2 regions of the Vreelandella hamiltonii genome follow, and region 1 is predicted to be linked to the other one. Evidence: riboswitches for the same ligand, from Rfam matches in the RefSeq annotation. Region 1 holds a riboswitch; the other holds the start of a gene.
The links. A riboswitch is a leader RNA that binds a small molecule or an ion and turns the genes downstream of it on or off. The one in region 1 is predicted to bind thiamine pyrophosphate.
Positions count from the first base shown of each region.

Region 1 (5,877 bases):
CATTGCGCTTCTCTTGCTGAATCAAGCGCTCGCGCAAATGAATTTCACCGGACACCACATCGGCCAGGTCCTGTAGCGCGGTGAACTCCTGGGGGGTTAGTTCGCGGGGCCGGGTATCCATGGCACACAGGGAGCCCAACACCAGCCCCTGGGTGGTTTTCAGAGGGATGCCGACGTAGAAGCGGATGCCGTCGGGTTTGATGACATAAGGGTTACTGGCAAAGCGCGGATCCTGCAGCGCATCGTTGACGACCAGCGGCGCTTCCGCCAGCACGGTATAGGCACAAAACGCCACGTCGCGGGGAGTTTCCGAAAGCTCCAGCCCCACCTGAGACTTGAACCACTGTCGGTCGGTATCCACGAGTGTCACCGTGGAGAGTGGTACCCTCAACAGCACGGTGACCAACCGAGTCACTCGGTCGAATACCGGCTCATTGGGGGTGTCCAGTAACGCCAGCTCTTGTAAAGCAGCAATACGCAACGCTTCATTGGATGGCAACAGGTGGCTCATGGTGGTTAAACCCGATATATAGTTAACACTCCTTTGTGTATTTCAAACCCCTTCGTCATCATAGCGCGAAACTGCACAGCCTGCCTAACGCGTTGATTTTTTTAACACCTTGCCTGAAGGGAGCCACCACGCCACGAGGATACTCACCAGGCTCGAGAGCAGCAGCGCCCCCACGAAGGGACCGAGGGTAGGAATACTGCCAGGAAACGTGGCGGCCATGATGCCTGCCATCAAGGAGCCTTGCCCCAGCCAGCCCGGCAATACTGCCCCCACCAGCCCCGCCACGCCACCGCTGATCGCCGCCAGCGGCGACATGCGTTGCCACAGGCCCAGCAGCACTGGCACCACGATGGCCGCACACAGCAAGTCGGCTATCAAAAACAGCCTCAGTACCGATAGCCCTTGCAAGGCGATGAGGATCACCGGCACCATCAGCAGCACCGTGATCCAGCGCGCTGCATGCAACGCTTTTGGCTGATCTCCCGTTGCCCACAGCGAGGCAATGCCGTTTTGCAACGTATCCACGCTGGAAGTCACCAGCGTGACGGCTAGCACCAGAGCCGGGAGTGTGATCCAGACAGGAGCCTCTGCCAACAGGGCAAAAAAGGGCATCGGTGGCTCGCCCAGGCTCACCCCACTGAGTGCCGCCATCATGCCGACACCACCAATCACCATGACCACCAGCACCGTCATGACGGCCCCCAGCCACGCGCCACGGCCAAGACTGGCGCTATCCTGAGCCGCCCAGAGCCGCTGCCAGTAGCCCTGGTGAAACAAATTGGCCGCGGTCACGGCAATGATCAGCGTCAGCGCCACGCTCAGCGACGCCCCGAGGGGGACGTCCGGTAGCGCCGCATCGCTGGGCATGGAAGGCAGGCGCCATAACGTGACGCCCGCCACGGCGCATAACAGTATCAAGAGCAGCCAGGCCTGCCAGCGGTCGGTGGCCAAACTGGCGCGCAGGCCACCGAGCACGGTATAGATGAGGGTCGTCAGCGCCACACCAATGATGACCCAGGCAGGCGGAACGTCTGACAGTAGCGCGGTAATGGCGCCGATGGCCGTCAGCTCAGCTGCCAGAAAGCACCCCATATACGCCACGGAGGCAAGCGTGACATAGTGACGGACCCCCTTGCCATAACACGCTTCGGCAAACTCGGCGATACTGCGCCCGGCGGGTAGCGCACGACGTATTCTGGGGCCATAAAGCCCCAGCACCAGGAAGGGCAGCGCCGAGCCCACGGCATAGCCCAGCAGCGCCACCGGCCCCACGAAGGCGCCAATTTCAGGCGGCGCAAAGAGAATCCAGGCCCCCATTCCCGAGGCCAGAAAAGAGAACCCCAGGGTCGTTGCCGTTTGCGAGTTGCGCGCCGTGACGTAGTCATCCAGCGAGCTTCCCCCAAAACGCGCCCGAAGGCCTAAAAATGCAAAGCAGCACAGCGCTGCGCCCAGCACTGCAGACGTCAGGTACGGCATGTCGCGCTTCCTCCGCCGGTACTATCCGGATCAGGTTCCAGGGTCTGCATGACGTGCATTCTCAGCCCACGAAGGGCTCCCCTGGCGACAGTGAATGAAGGCGGTATCTTCACTGAAAGGAGCGCCCTGGTAAAGCGCTGCCGTGCGTTATGCGCCCTTGCCTAGGCAGGTTTGGGCACGCGCCCCATCAGGTAGAACTCCGAGTAATGACGCAGACATGCTTACCTCTTTTTTGTCGTGTTGATAAACGCCTTGCGCGATACGGGGTCATGGTTAACAAAATGCTAACGGATTAGACTTTCATTACACCTTGAGGCTCGCCATACTCTTATCGACTGTATTTCATAAAAAAGGCAGCGTTGAGCAAACGGCGTCTGTAACAGGGAAACCACCATGTCTTATTCTGAAGCAAGAGAGCACACGCCGGGGCGTTTGCATGCATTGTTCGCCGACCCTTACCGTGCGTTCGAAAACGACACGGATGAACGCCAGCTGCATATCCGTATCATGCTTCATGCCTTATTGGCCCGCCCCATCGCCCGGGGTCAAATTACGCTACGTGTCATTCACGGCTGGGAGAACGGCGGTTTCGAGCCAGCCGACCTGCAACATGCGGACTTCCATCTCAACAGCCTGGCAGATTTTCATGCTGCTGCTGCGCGCTTTACGGCGGCGAATCAGCAAAATGCACCGCTGCCCGCCGATGGCAGCGCCATTCTGGCAGAACCGCTGGCCGACGCCATTGCCGATGCCGAGGCCGAAGGTCTGGTCTTGAACGAAGACATTCGAGAAACACCCGCTCGCTGGCAAGCGTTCGAAGGGGGGTTAGCGCTGTACACGCTGTTCAAGATGTATCACCGCCTGGTGTACGGCGAAGACGACACCTATCGCTGCTCTCAGTGCGAAACTCCCCACGGGCTGCGAGAAATCCATGAGTTCCATCTTGAAGAGGGCGAGTTTGCACTCCTTGCGCCACTCAACGATGAACAGGATGCTCCTTACCTGCTGGTGCTGCATGAAAGCCAACTGGAGCCTATAGAACAGCTCCTGCGCGACAGCCTGCCACTTTTCGAACCCGTCTGATCCCCAGGGGCCCTCTGCCGTGGCAGAGGGCCCCTGATGCGTCAGCGGTTCGCCAAATATCTAGAGCGCAATGGTGCTATTGATGCCGCTGGAGACGTTTTCGGGCTCGAACCAGCGTGCGGTCACCGTTTTGGTTTGCGTCCAGAACGCGATGGCCTGCTTGCCGTTGGGGCCCAAATCCCCCAGTTTGGAAGCCCGAGAGCCGGTGAAGCTGAAATAGGCCACCGGCACCGGAATCGGCACGTTGATACCGATCTGACCAACGTCGATATCGGTTTCGAATCGGCGCGCCACCCAGCCCGAGTTGGTGAAAATCGACGTGCCGTTGCCGTTCGGGTTGGCGTTGATGAAGTCGATGGCATCATCCAGCGTCTCGACCCCCACCACGCATAGCACCGGACCGAATATTTCTTCCCGGTAAATGGTCATCTCCGGCGTGACGTTGGCAAACAGCGTCGGCCCCACGAAGTTGCCCTCCGGATACCCTTCTACTGTGTAGCCTCGGCCATCCACCAGCAGCGTGGCCCCCTCTTTTTCACCGGCGGTGATCAAGCGCTCGACACGCTCCTTGGCCTGAGGAGACACCAGCGGCCCCAGGTCGGCATCCCGCTGGGTACCGGGGCCGACCTTCATGCTACGGGCGCCTGCTTCGATATCGCTCAGCCACTCCTGCGCCTCGCCTACCAGCACCACCACCGAGTTGGCCATACAGCGCTGACCCGCTGCCCCAAAGGCCGACCCCAGCAGGCTGTCGATGGCCTGACTACGGTTGGCATCCGGCATCACCACACAGTGGTTCTTGGCCCCCATCATGGACTGCATACGCTTACCTGCCGCCGCCGCACGGCCATACAGCAGCGATCCCACATGGGTAGAGCCAATGAACGACAGCGCCTTGATGTCCTGATGGTCGGCAATCTGGTTGGCAACTTCGGGCCCGCCATGCACCACGTTGAGCACGCCCGCCGGAATACCCGCCTCATGGGCCAGTTCCACCAGCCGCATGGTCGAGCTGGGGTCCTGCTCGGAAGGCTTCAGAACGAACGTATTGCCCGTGGCAATGGCCAGCGGAAACATGAAGCAAGGCAGCATGATGGGGAAGTTGAACGCCGTGATCCCGGCGCCCACGCCCAGCGGCTGATGCATGGTATACACATCGACCTCATTGGCCGCGTTTTCGGCGAGTTCACCCAGTTGCAGAGACGCAATCGAGCAGGCGTGCTCGACCACTTCCAGCCCGCGGCCTACTTCGCCTTCTGCGTCAGGCAGCGTCTTGCCATGCTCTTCGGTGATCAGCGCGGCGAGTTCCGCGGTATGCTCACGAATCAGGGCCTGAAGTTTCAGCATGATGCGCATGCGCTTGCCCAGCGGCACCTTGCGCCACTCCTTGAACGCGGTTTTGGCACTGGCAATGGCACGCTCTACCTCGTCAGGGGTACAGAAAGGCACCCGGGCCACGACCTGCTGGGTCGCCGGATTGACGACATCGCGCCACTCCTGGCTTTGCGACTCGACCGGCTGGCCATCGATATACATGGGTATCTGGCGAACGGACATACAGACGTTCCTCGTGGTTGTGTTTGTTATGGGGTTGAATAAGGAGCCCCTAGGGTATATCAGCAAGTTGACGTAAACGTCAATTAGCCACTCGATAAAGCTAAATTCACCGCACTGGGGAAATAGCCTTTCCCTCAAGGAAAGAGCCTCGCTATGCTGTCAGGGCGCCTTCTCAACCTGCCTATCGACGATGCATAACGTGGCTTTCCACAAGGAGGTATCCATGCAAGCGTTCAATTGCCAGTGCGGCAACCCGCTGTTCTTCGAGAACACCCATTGTGTTGCCTGTGAGTCGGAAGTCGGCTGGTGCCCGGCCTGCAGCAATATCGTTGCCTTGGCCCCTTTGGAAGGCGGCGGATACCGCTGCACCCACGAAGGCTGCGGCACCCTCTTGATGAAGTGCCATAATTACGCGGTAGAGAACGTATGCAACCGCATGGTGATCATGACCGAAGGCGAAGCCGACACGCTGTGCGACTGCTGCCGCTACAACGATGTGATTCCCGACCTGAACGTAGAGGGTCACCGCGAGCGCTGGGCCGCACTGGAAGCTGCCAAGCGTCGTCTGTTCCACACCCTGGAGATTCTCAAGCTCCCCCACGGAACCCAGGGCGATGATATTCGCGTCCCCTTGAGCTTCTCGTTCATGGCCGACGCCCTCCCTGACAAAGGGCTCTGGCGCTCCACGGCGAATCAGGAGAAGGTCTATACCGGCCATGCCAACGGCCATATCACCATCAACGTCAAGGAAGCCGACGACGTCGAGCGTGAGCGACTGCGGGTGGACATGAACGAGTCCCACCGCACCCTGATCGGTCATTTTCGCCATGAGGTGGGGCATTACTACTGGGACTTGTTGGTCAAGGATCAGGATGAGGCCGCCAGCGTCCGAGTGTTTGGCGACCATAACGCCCCCACCTACGGTGATGCGCTGGAAACCTACTATCAGCAAGGCGCGCCGGCCGACTGGCCAACACGGTTCATTTCTGCCTATGCCGCCATGCACCCGTGGGAGGACTTCGCCGAAACCTTTGCGTTTTATCTGGACATGGTGGCCGTGCTGGACACCGCTCTACACATGGGGATTTCACGGGCCGAATATGACGGCACGCTGGACAGCATGTTAAGAGCGTTTCATCAGGTGGGGATGGTCGTCAATGAGCTCAACCGTGATATGGGGCTACTGGACCTGGCACCGGGGGTACTGCCTCCCCCGGTGCGTGACAAGCTGGCGTACCTTCATGAGTTAG
Region 1 covers NZ_BMXO01000004.1:152,842-158,718, forward strand. Annotated here, with positions in the region: gene IE061_RS06520 (diguanylate cyclase domain-containing protein) at 1-511, opposite strand, end outside; gene IE061_RS06525 (SLC5/6 family protein) at 596-1,987, opposite strand; TPP riboswitch at 1,977-2,080, opposite strand; gene IE061_RS06530 (hypothetical protein) at 2,381-3,070, shown strand; gene IE061_RS06535 (CoA-acylating methylmalonate-semialdehyde dehydrogenase) at 3,131-4,627, opposite strand; gene IE061_RS06540 (zinc-binding metallopeptidase family protein) at 4,851-5,877, shown strand, end outside.

Region 2 (5,877 bases), on a different contig from region 1:
AAAATCCACGCAGCTCAAGAAGCTCATTAATAATACTGGTACGAAACCAAAGCCATCTTCCAATGTCTTCACTATTTAATTCGGCAGACGGCAAACGAGTACCATCAGTTTCCACTATGAACTGAGGTAGGTTGTTATCTGCGTCCCCTCTTACGCGAGTGCTAGTCCCTTGGTGATCTATCCATTCGTCCCGCCAGAACTCCCCCTCCACTCGAACACCTTTATAGCCACCTTTTTGTCCTTGGGAGCTTTCATAATCAGTGTTTTCGTTGGTTTCTGGTCCCATCACGGGTGCATCATCTTCTTCATCTACGTCAGTTCGCCAAGTGCGAAACATTGCCCAGCTTCCGCCAAAAACGTCGTTGATGTCGCGAACCAGTAGCTCATATCGACCGCCATCTCGCTCTTCTTGATGGCCTTCTATGCCTGCGTAGTCGCTAGTTTCAAGAGAGGATACATTTTCAACTCTTTGACGGTAGTAAGAGAGCCGTAACGCTAAGTTCCTAGCGGCCAAGTAATCAAGTAAGTATTCTCTCTTGATTTCTATGAGGCGCTGCTCACCGTTCTCGTCGAGAGTCTCACGAGCGACAACCACAAAATTCTCTTCAGGCCGAACCCAATTATCCCCTTCTTTAATGAGGCGAAGGGCTGCAACAAGGTCCGGGTTTAATATCCATTGCCTTCCTCCTACAACTGGTAAAGGTAACTCCAGGACTAAGTGAACGCCTATCGGTTCTTTGTCGTTATATTGATACTCATAAATAGTCGAGTAGAAGCCATCCTCGTATGCATAAGGGGCAATCGTTCTGCTAAGCCCGATGTCCCCCCAGCTTAATTTCTCAGCTATTTCACGGTTTTCTGGCGAGAACGCAACGGACCCACATCCAAAGAACTCGTTGCTATAACCTATGTTTTTAACGTTGCCGTTCTCGTTCTCTACAGAAGCTCGCAAAGGTACCCAAGTCGATTTAGAAAATGTACGACGGGTCTTCTTCTTTTGAAGAATCCAATCTTGATCCATCGGTGATTAGTCTCCTGAGGCATAACGTTCGCATTTGCGGCTGCTTTGGAGCGCAGCGAAAAACCAGTCCGGCAACATGCGCTTGTTAAATACTATACGTGGCGAAGAACCTCATGGCGCCCGATTTCGATAGGAACTCCTCACCAACTAACATCGGCTGATACATCATGCCACCGGTGAGCTCTGATGGATGTTTTGAGACTACCGCACCTTTGCCGTCCTCAAGACCATGAATCTTTGCGTAAGTCGTTGGAAGAGAGAAGTCCAATATCTCCAGTGAGGGAAGGGTCAGCCACGCATGGATATTTATACTAGGGCCGTTGATACCGCGCTTGAGCATCTCGGACAAGCTTTCCTCTGTCTGCTTGAACATTTCGCTTTTTTCAAGGCTCACCCAACCGATGGTGTAGTAGGCGTCACAACGCAGAATTTTTTCGATAACCGGTTTTAGCCTCATATGAAGCGAGAGACACTGAGCCACGACATCCTCTTCGCTCAACTCGCCCATAATGTCTCGTATCGCAATTGGAAGGCAGCTTAAGGCCTCTTGGGTCAGAAAACGGGTATCACTTAATTCAACGCCCGGAGCGTTCAGGCCAAAGCGTGTTGTTCGTTCCAGCGCATCTAAAAAATTTGACTCGTACACCTACACTCTCCTTGGTATTTAACGCCCGCAACAGCGGAAATTTAGGAGCGCTAGCGAGTAAATTTTCCGACTGCTTGCGTTTGTTAACACTTTACAATGTATGGTTAGCAACATCGCTCAACTTATGCTCTTTTATCATCCATCGAGCTATTTCACCAAACTCATTTTCAAGTTCAGAAAATACATGGGCTGTTCTCGGACTTATCAAAGGGTTCATTTCAGAAGCAGGAAGATTATACTTAATTGATTCTTTTCTAAACTCGTAACCCCAGTTGGCGATAGCAGCCAGATTCAATGCAATCTTTGTATTCTTGATTTTGTTCCAAATCTCTCTTTGGCGCTCTAGAGGCATTCTTTCACCAAGAGTGATGGACTTTATCGCATCCATTGGGACATTCATTACATAAACTGGAAAGCCCTTATAATCACCAACCTTCTTGCAATCAGAGAGATTTCTAACAATTCTATATTCTTGCTCATATTCCCAATCTTTGGGCTTTACACAAAGCTCGGCTATAGGAATTGGAGATTCACCACTTAAATAAGCACTAATGTCCTTTTTAGGTCTTTGCTCTCGATACTCTATATTAAATAGGCCCGTAAAAAATTCATGTTCTTCGTCAAACTCAATAACAGCTCCTGAGTACTCATCTGCATAATGTGACCACATTAGCAGAGATGACTCATTTTTAGATAAACATAGAATACCAACGGACTGATTCAGAGAGCTTAAAATCTTTCTGGAGTTGATGTCATTGCAATGGTCAGACTCAAAGTCAATTGGTAATTCTCCAACACTTGGCTGCCTTCTTGGTGCAAGTACGTCAAAGCTGATAGAGATATCTTTGGGTTCGAAATCCTCCGGAACATGTAATTCTGGAACCATTTCAAACGGGTCATTGAAAGCCCCAGGTTGAGTAAATCTGACACTCCCATCCAAAACCCTCAACGTATTCTCAGGTGTCAAATACTTGTATAGAGGCACAGTCTCTCCTTGAGTGTTAACGCCCGCGTAAAGCGCGCGAGGTACGAGCGTCGCCTTTAACGCGTTTGTTAGCACACTGCCTATTCATACGGATAAGACTTTCCTTCTAGCATGCCGCCATTCGACAAAGTAATTTCCAGTCGTTTGAACAGACCGAAGAAGTCAACGAGGTTCATATCCACGCGTACGCGCCTTGCTTCTATTACATCACCACTAGCAGCAAGCAAAGAAGGAAGATCAGGGTGCCCCTTCAGGTCGGTCACGAAGAACGTAACGTAAACTGGATCCTTATGGGTGCCATGATTCTCTCCAGCCCACATTTTGACGCCTACAACAAACTCTTCGTCGCTGATCAAGTCATTGTCTTTGAGCCACTTTGCTGCATTCTCTTTATCCGCGCGGTCGGCAGCTGCGCTACCTTTCATGTCATTGTATTGTACTGATGCTTTAAAAGTGTCCATTCTCTCTCCTTTGGGTTGTAGTGCTAACGCCTCAAACACCGGATTAGTGAAGTTGGCGGCTTTTTTGCGCAAGCGAAAAAGGTGACAGCTTTACCAAGTCCGCGTGCTTTGACTTGTTAGGTGCTTTATTCACTGTAGATTACATTACCATTTAAATCATAAACCTCTTCATATTGAAGGAGATTTGATACAAACTCATTAAAAGTATTTGCCACAACTAGACTATTGCCTTCATCCGTCTCTGTGACAATAACCTTGGGTTCAGTAAAAGAATCTCCATAGTCTAGGGCCAACCATGTATGGCCATCACCTTCTAGCGGCACATATGTTTCCGGAAGGCCCCACTCTCTGCCAGAGCTTATGGAGCTATATATTGAGTATTCCGAATTAGGATCTACGCTTGCAAACGTGCCAATTTCGTAAAAGCCTTCACCAAAATAGTATTGTAGAGTTTCGTTTTCACAAGACGGGAGTTTAACTACCTTAGTTTCTTCTGATTCGGAGAATTTCACATACTCTTTAGGTAGTGTGAATCCATATTTTTCCTTGAAGTAACTAAGAGCTTCTTCGTGCGTGTAAACTCGATAGTTTTCAACTTCTCGAACACCACCGCATTCAGGGCAAACAAAGTATGCAGTTCCGTCAACGATGTCTGGATTTTTGAGTTCTCTGCTACAACATCTCATACTTTGATACTCGCGCACCTAACAGTGATTATACGTCCTGCCATGAAACCTCAATGAACGTGACATCACAATGACTGAGGTTTCATAGCCACCAAATTGAATCTACCTCATTGATTCTACAGCGTGCAAAGAGAATTTTGGCGATGTAGCCAAAATTCTCGGGCTTGCGCGTTTTACTCACCTCAATATTACTGTTTTTATAAACAGCAATATGGAGCCATTTCCTCATGAAACTGATGGAACGCGTCAAGGTAACCATGGGGGTCAAGCACTCAACGCCATCGCCTTTTTCTTGTCGTTTATTGCTCTCACGGCAGACCACCTCTGTGCGCCCAATAAAATACGCCCCCTTGCATCTCCCCCACCCGCCTCCTACACTGCGCTGAATACTGCTTGACGGGGTGCCGGTGGAACCGGCTGAGATCGCTATACGGCTGGCTGCTACAGCAAGTCGTCACGGCGGGGCCCGTTGAACCTGATCCGGCTAGTACCGGCGTAGGAATCAAGCGGTGGTTGGGGTGCGCCGTGTTCACCTGATACCTTGCCCCAACTCACTCTCCTTTCGCCCGTGCGCCGGTTCGCTGTACCACCGGAGGCATTCAATATGGGCTACCGCTTTACCGATCTCACCACCGCTTGCCAGAACGATTGGCGCGCTTACATCGAGCACGATTTCGTGCGTCAGCTGGGCAACGCCACGCTGCCTGAGGCGTCGTTTCGCCACTACCTGAAGCAGGATTACCTGTTCTTGATCCACTTCGCCCGCGCCTACGCGCTGGCCACTTACAAAAGCCCTACCTTGGCGGATTTGCGCCAAGCCCACGAGGGCCTGAAAGCCATCGTGGATGTGGAGCTGGGCCTGCACGTGGGCTTTTGCCAGGAGTGGGGCATCAGCGAGCAGGAGCTTGCCGAACTTCCCGAAGCCCGCGCTACGCTGGCCTACACCCGCTATGTGCTGGACACCGGCAACCGCGGCGACCTGCTCGATTTGCACGTGGCGCTGGCCCCGTGCCTGGTGGGCTACGGCGAAATCGCCAACTGGCTGAACGCGCAGCCCTCTACGCTGCGCGGCGAGCAGAATCCTTTCGATGCCTGGATCGCCATGTACGAAGGCGAGGAGTTCCAGGCCGCCATGCAGGCCGAGCTTGCGTGGCTCGATGCCCGCCTGGCGGATGTCACCCCTGCCCGTTTTGCTGAGCTGAGCAAGATCTTCCGCGATGCCACCCGCCTGGAAATCGACTTCTGGCAGATGGGTTTAGACCTTTCTGAATAACCTCCTACAACACAGAGCAACCGTCATGACCAAGACCGTCAAAAGCAGAACCGCGCACTTTTTAGCCGAAACCGCCCAGGTCGATGCCGCCGCCGTGGCCCCACTGCCCGGCTCGCGCAAGGTGTACGTGGAAGGCTCACGGCCGGATATTCGCGTGCCGTTTCGGGAAATTACCCTCTCGCCCACCAAAACCAGCGGCGTGGATGAGCAGAACCCGCCGCTGCTGGTGTACGACACTTCCGGCCCCTACACCGACCCCAACGCCTGCATCGATTTGCGCCAGGGCCTGCCGGAGCTGCGCCGGGCCTGGATCGAAGAGCGCAATGACACCGAGTTTTTGGATGGCCCCACCAGCCAGTATGGCCAGCGCCGCGCCAACGACCCTACCCTTGCCCAGCTGCGCTTTGATTTGACCCGCACACCCCGCCGGGCGAAAGCGGGCAAGAACGTGACCCAGCTGCACTACGCCCGCCAGGGCATCATCACGCCGGAAATGGAATTTATCGCCCTGCGGGAAAACCAGCGCCGCCAGGCGTTGGGAACGGCAGAAGTAGAGCGCATTCTGGGCCATCAGCATGCGGGCCAGAGCTTCGGCGCCAGCTTGCCCAAGGAGATCACGCCGGAGTTCGTGCGCGATGAGGTGGCCCGTGGCCGGGCGATCATTCCCAACAACATCAACCACCCGGAAAGCGAGCCGATGATCATTGGCCGCAACTTCCTGGTGAAGATCAACGGCAACCTGGGCAACTCGGCGGTCACCTCTTCCATCGAAGAGGAAGTGGACAAGATGACCTGGGGCATCCGC
Region 2 covers NZ_BMXO01000001.1:345,322-351,198, forward strand. Annotated here, with positions in the region: gene IE061_RS01780 (hypothetical protein) at 1-1,021, opposite strand, end outside; gene IE061_RS01785 (hypothetical protein) at 1,107-1,667, opposite strand; gene IE061_RS01790 (DUF2971 domain-containing protein) at 1,759-2,652, opposite strand; gene IE061_RS01795 (hypothetical protein) at 2,733-3,113, opposite strand; gene IE061_RS01800 (SMI1/KNR4 family protein) at 3,239-3,799, opposite strand; TPP riboswitch at 4,187-4,318, shown strand; gene tenA (thiaminase II) at 4,404-5,072, shown strand; gene thiC (phosphomethylpyrimidine synthase ThiC) at 5,098-5,877, shown strand, end outside.
Region 2: linked by a shared signal. The riboswitch ahead of tenA (thiaminase II) and the one ahead of IE061_RS06525 (SLC5/6 family protein) in region 1 are both predicted to bind thiamine pyrophosphate.